Linked DNA regions of Pontibacter liquoris. The protein of the gene in region 1 interacts with the protein of each later gene in a pairwise test. Links are inferred from orthologs where the notes say so. Each region holds a gene or a part of one and is shown on either strand. Other genes may lie near its edges.

Region 1 (3,027 bases):
AGGTAATGGGCAAGCAGTTTAACTGGATGGTGCGCTACCCTGGTGCGGATGGCAAACTGGGCGTTGCTAACTATACCCTGATCGATGCTACAAACGAGTTTGGCGTAGACTTTAATGATAAAGCGTCGCTCGACGACTTTATGCCAATGGAACTGCACGTGCCGAAAGGCAGACCGGTTTTACTTAAGATCAGAGCGCGTGATGTGATCCATAGCGTGTTTTTACCGCAGTTCCGCCTTAAAATGGATGCTGTACCTGGTATGCCTACCAAGTTCTGGTTTGTGCCGACAAAGACAACCGCAGAAATGCAGAACGAAACAGGAAATCCGGACTTCAAGTATGAGCTGGCCTGTACCGAAGTATGCGGCCGTGGTCACTTTGCCATGCGCATGGTGGTAGTGGTAGACGAACCGGAAGACTACGCAAAATGGAAGGCAGCACAAAAACCTTTCGTAGAGCAGAACCCCGATGTGCTGGCTAAAATTTCGGCCGGCTCCGAGAAAGCCCTCACATTGCAACAGGGTGCTGGCGCTAAGAAAGAAGAAGTTAAATCAGAGTTGTAGCATTTAAACAGGTAATAAAATGTCTAGTATAGATATCTCCATCGACAGAGATGTACACCATGCACACGACGAGCATGACGAACATCACGACCAGAACTTTTTTGAGAAGTATATCTTTAGCCAGGACCATAAAGTAATTGCCAAGCAATACTTGTTTATGGGTATTGCCTGGGCCTTTATCGGAGGCTTCTTATCGATTCTTTTCCGTATGCAGCTGGGCTGGCCCGAAGCTACGTTCACTTTCCTGGAGCCGATCCTGGGAGGTTGGGTAGAGAACGGAAAGATCAACCCTGAATTTTACCTGGCCATGGTTACCATGCACGGTACCATCATGGTGTTCTTCGTACTGACAGCCGGCCTGAGCGGTACATTCAGTAACTTTTTGATTCCGCTTCAGATCGGTGCCCGCGATATGGCTTCCGGTTTCATGAACATGCTTTCTTTCTGGATCTTCTTTGTTGCCAGTGTGATAATGTTTTGCTCGCTCTTTATCGAAACAGGCCCTGCAGCCGGTGGCTGGACAATTTACCCGCCGCTTAGCGCTTTGCCGCAGGCAATTCAGGGTTCCGGTACGGGTATGACGCTGTGGCTGGTAAGTATGGCACTGTTCATTGTGTCGCAGTTGCTGGGCGGTGTAAACTACATCACTACGATCATTAACCTGCGCACCAAAGGCATGTCGATGTCGAAGATGCCGCTTACCATGTGGGCGTTCTTCCTGACAGCTGTACTTGGTTTATTGGCTTTCCCGGTTCTTTTCTCTGCGGCGTTGCTGCTGATCTTTGACCGAAGCTTTGGTACCAGCTTTTTCTTATCAGATATCTACATCGCCGGACAGGCGCTGCAGCACTCCGGTGGTACACCTATCCTGTTCCAGCACTTGTTCTGGTTCCTGGGTCACCCGGAAGTATACATCGTAATTATGCCGGCCATGGGCCTTGTTTCGGAAGTGATTGCTACAAACTCCCGCAAGCCTATCTTCGGATACCGCGCCATGATCGGTTCGTTGTTCGGTATTGCCGTGCTATCCTTTGTTGTATGGGCGCACCACATGTTCGTGACAGGTATGAATCCGTTCCTGGGTTCGGTCTTCATGTTCCTGACGCTGATCATTGCCGTACCATCGGCTGTAAAAGTATTTAACTGGCTGGCCACGCTTTGGAGAGGTAATATCCGTTTCACAGCGGCTATGTTGTTTGCCATCGGTTTCGTATCGCTCTTTATCTCAGGTGGTCTGACCGGTATCATACTTGGTAACTCAGCCCTGGATATCCAACTGCACGATACCTACTTCGTAGTAGCGCACTTCCACCTGGTAATGGGTGCGGCTGCCTTCTTCGGTATGTTCTGCGGCGTGTACCACTGGTTCCCTAAAATGTTCGGCCGTATGATGGACGAGAAATTGGGCTACGTGCACTTCTGGCTTACCTTTATTGCCGTATACCTGGTGTTCATGCCGATGCACTACATTGGTATTGCCGGTTTCCCAAGAAGATATTATGCCTGGACAGGTTTTGACTCTTTCAACACCTTTACTGACCTGAACACCTTTATCAGCCTTGCCGCTATACTTGGTTTCTCTGCCCAGTTCATCTTCCTGTTCAACTTCGTTTACAGCATCATCAAAGGGCGCAGAGCTACAGCTAACCCATGGCACTCTAATACCATTGAGTGGACGACGCCAATTAACCCGGGCCACGGTAACTGGCCGGGAGCACTTCCTGTGGTTTACAGATGGCCATACGACTATAGCAAGCCGGGAGCACCTGAAGATTTTATTCCGCAAACAGTACCTTTCTCCGAAACGCAGTCATCAAACCTGCCACAGGAGAAAGATTTTGAATAACTAAATGGCAATTAAATCTTTTCAGTCTAAAAGATTTAGAACGATTGGCATACTGACCGTAGTGGCAGTATACTTCCTGATATTAGTTGGAGGAATCGTGCGCAGCACCGGGTCCGGGATGGGATGCCCTGACTGGCCCAAGTGCTTTGGCAGCTGGGTTCCTCCAACTGATGTCAGCCAGTTGCCGGCTGATTACCTGGAGGTTTATAAACAACAGCGGATAGAGAAGAATCAGAAACTGGCGGCTTATCTGAGTAAGTTCGGGTTTGAAGATGTTTCTGCCGCTATTTTTTCGCATCCAAGCCAGTTTATAGAAACGGAGTTTAACCCTACCAAAACGCTCATCGAGTATGTGAACCGGCTGGTGGGTGTCTTGATCGGGATCTTTATTTTCCTGACCCTGCTTTACTCCGTGCCTTTCCTGAAACAGGATCGCACGATTTTTTACCTGTCGTTGGGGAGTTTTATACTGGTGGGATTTCAGGGATGGTTAGGCTCCATTGTGGTTTCTACAAACCTGCTGCCTGTAACCATTACCATCCACATGGCCCTGGCCCTGATTCTGGTAGCGATGCTGCAATATGCCGTTACTAGGGCAAACAGGCAGGAGATTACCGA
Region 2 (2,988 bases), on another replicon or contig:
CCACGAACGGCAGTTGCCACCCGACGAGTATTGGGACGACCGCTTACGCTAAGTAAACCTCCTACTTCCCGGCACGGGCTTATGCCCGTGCTTTTTTGTGCCCGGCACAGTGGTCATCACACCATTTCCCGACCCGTTTATGAAGTTACCCCGGGCGGTTTGCATTCCGGATGTTACAGCGTTTTACGCCGGCTGTTCCTTCCTTAAAGTATAGGTTGTACCTTTGCATCAGATTCTGACATAATGGAGGGACTGGAAGATTTACTGCAACAGGTGCGGGCCTGCCGTATCTGCGAAGAACACCTGCCACTGGGCCCGCGCCCGGTGCTACACGCCAGCGCTACGGCCAGGCTGCTGATTGTAGGGCAGGCGCCCGGCACCAAAGTACACGCCAGCGGCATCCCCTGGGATGACCAGAGCGGCAAGCGCCTGCGGCAATGGCTGGGCATCACGCCTGAAGTGTTTTACGATGCCTCCAAGATCGCCATCATCCCGATGGGTTTCTGCTACCCTGGCAAAGGCAAAAGCGGCGATCTGCCCCCGCGGCCCGAATGCGCCCGGCACTGGCACCAGCAACTGTTGCCCCTGTTGCCCGCCGTCGAGCTCACGCTGCTGATTGGCAAGTATGCCCAGGACTATTTCCTGCAAAAAACGGCCCACGCCACCTTAACCCAAACCGTAGCCCACTGGCCCGAGTACCTGCCGCGCTACATGCCGCTGCCGCATCCATCGCCCCGCAACCAGTTCTGGCTCCGCCACAACCCCTGGTTTGAGGCCGACGCGGTGCCGGCACTGCAGCAGCTGGTTGGAGCGCTTCTTTCGTAAACTTATACATCCTGTTTCCGTTGCAGCATAGACCCTCGCTTTCAACTTTCTATCCCGCATGATCAACTACCCCAGCAGCAAGTTACCTGATGTAGGAACAAGCATTTTTACGGTGATGTCGGCGATGGCCAACGAGCACCAGGCCATCAACCTCTCGCAGGGCTTTCCGGATTTTAACTGCCCCGAGCCGCTGATTGACCTGGTGAACAAGTATATGCGCGAAGGCTTTAACCAGTATGCACCCATGGCCGGCGTGCCAAAGCTGCGCGAAAAGATCAGCCTGAAAACCGCGCGCCTGTATGGCTACCAACCCGATCCTGACACTGAGATCACCGTAACCACCGGCGCAACCGAGGCCTTGTTTGCAGCCATTATGGCCGTAGTGAAACCGGGCGATGAAGTGGTGGTGCTGGAGCCCTGTTATGACGCGTATGCACCGGCCATCCGGCTGAGCGGCGGCTCCCCGATCTATGTGCCGCTGGCGCTACCCGATTTCCATGTGGACTGGGACCTGGTGCGCAAACGCATCTCCTCCCGCACGCGGCTACTCATCATCAACACGCCCCATAACCCCACCGGCGCGGTAATGACCAAAGCCGACCTGGAGAAACTGGCTAGCCTGACCGAGGGCACCGACATACTTGTAATAAGCGACGAAGTATACGAGCACATGGTGTTTGATGGCCAGGAGCATGTCAGCGCGCTGCAGATCGAATCGTTGCGCGCCCGCAGTTTTGTTATTTCATCGTTCGGCAAAACCTACCATACCACCGGCTGGAAAATTGGCTACGCTATTGCCCCGGCGCCGCTCACGGCCGAGCTGCGCAAAATGCACCAGTTTATCACTTTCAGTTCTGTTACGCCCCTGCAGCTGGCCATCGCCGATTTTCTTGACCACGAGGAGCATTACCTCGCATTACCGGCTTTTTACCAGCAGAAGCGCGATTACTTTCTGGCGCAGCTACAGGATGCCCGCTTCACGTTCACGCCCTCGCCGGCCACCTATTTTCAGCTGGTCAGGTATGATGCCCTAACGGATGCCTATGATGTAGACTATGCCAGGCAACTGGTGCAGCAGGCGGGCGTGGCAGCCATACCTGTTTCCGCTTTTTACCACAACAAAACAGACCACAAATACCTGCGCTTTTGCTTTGCCAAAGGCGAGGACACGTTGCGCACGGCCGCAGCGCGGCTGGTCCGGTTGTAGGTCTAATTGTTTGATTGTTGCATTTTGAATGGCTAAATTGCTAACACTATAGCCATTCAAATCCTGAAAAGCTTGGTTCTATTCATCATTCGCAATTCATAATTAAAAACAACATGGATCTTCGGGTAACGATCGTACAAACCGAACTACACTGGCAGGATGCTGCTGCAAACCGCCACATGTTCTCCGCCAGGCTGGCAGCCGCCGCGCCCGCTACCGACCTGATCGTGCTGCCCGAGATGTTTACCACCGGCTTTAGTATGAGCGCCCCGGACTTAGCCGAAGAAACAGAAGGCCCTACCCTGGCTTGGATGCGGCAGGAGGCAAAACAGCACCAGGCTGTTATAACCGGCAGCGTGATCGTGAAGGAAGGGGATAACTACTATAACCGCCTGTTTTGGGTGCGCCCCGATGGCACCTACGCTGCTTATGACAAGCGCCACCTGTTCCGGATGGCCAACGAGCACCATACTTATACGCCCGGCCAGGAGCGATTGGTAGTGGAGCTGCAGGGCTGGCAGATCTGTCCGCTGGTATGTTATGATCTGCGCTTCCCGGTGTGGAGCCGCAACACGGGCAACGCTTACGACCTGCTGCTGTATGTGGCCAACTGGCCCAAAGCGCGCAACCTGGCCTGGAGCACCCTGCTGAAAGCACGCGCCATCGAGAACGTGGCCTATGTGGTAGGCGTGAACCGGGTGGGCACCGACGGCAACGACCATCCGTATTCCGGCGATTCGGCCATTATCCATCCCAAAGGATACGCGTTACTCGAAACCACCGAAGCAGCAGGCATTCATACCTTAACACTAAACAAACAGGAGCTGGACGATTTCCGGCAGGCATTTCCCGCCCACCTGGATGCCGATGCGTTTACTTTGTAGAAAAAGTATTTTATTACCCCACACCAGCCAGTTCGGCTATAGGTTCTTTCTGAAGTATAGGCGGTGAAGTAC

The links.
Region 2: the proteins of LWL52_RS17220 (region 1) and LWL52_RS14420 interact in binary tests that used the Escherichia coli proteins (3 or more experiments, as listed by UniProt). The link is inferred for Pontibacter liquoris from one-to-one orthologs.

What each region holds. Positions count from the first base shown.
Region 1 is NZ_JALEBG010000003.1:27,346-30,372, reverse strand. What follows is about bases 106-2,995. They hold LWL52_RS17220 (cytochrome c oxidase subunit I), read left to right. Parts: upstream 106-582; coding sequence 583-2,409; downstream 2,410-2,995. Other genes in these bases: LWL52_RS17215 (COX15/CtaA family protein), read left to right, coding at 2,414-2,995; LWL52_RS17225 (cytochrome c oxidase subunit II), read left to right, coding at 106-563. In the rest of the region: more of LWL52_RS17225, read left to right, coding at 1-105; more of LWL52_RS17215, read left to right, coding at 2,996-3,027. UniProt on the Escherichia coli protein: Cytochrome bo(3) ubiquinol oxidase is the terminal enzyme in the aerobic respiratory chain of E.coli that predominates when cells are grown at high aeration.
Region 2 is NZ_JALEBG010000002.1:239,847-242,834, forward strand. Bases 107-2,957 are described here. They hold LWL52_RS14420 (methionine aminotransferase), read left to right. Parts: upstream 107-883; coding sequence 884-2,032; downstream 2,033-2,957. Other genes in these bases: LWL52_RS14415 (uracil-DNA glycosylase family protein), read left to right, coding at 244-825; LWL52_RS14425 (amidohydrolase), read left to right, coding at 2,146-2,916. Outside these bases: LWL52_RS14410 (hypothetical protein), read left to right, coding at 1-52. UniProt on the Escherichia coli protein: Shows aminotransferase activity with methionine and histidine as substrates, and to a lesser extent also with phenylalanine.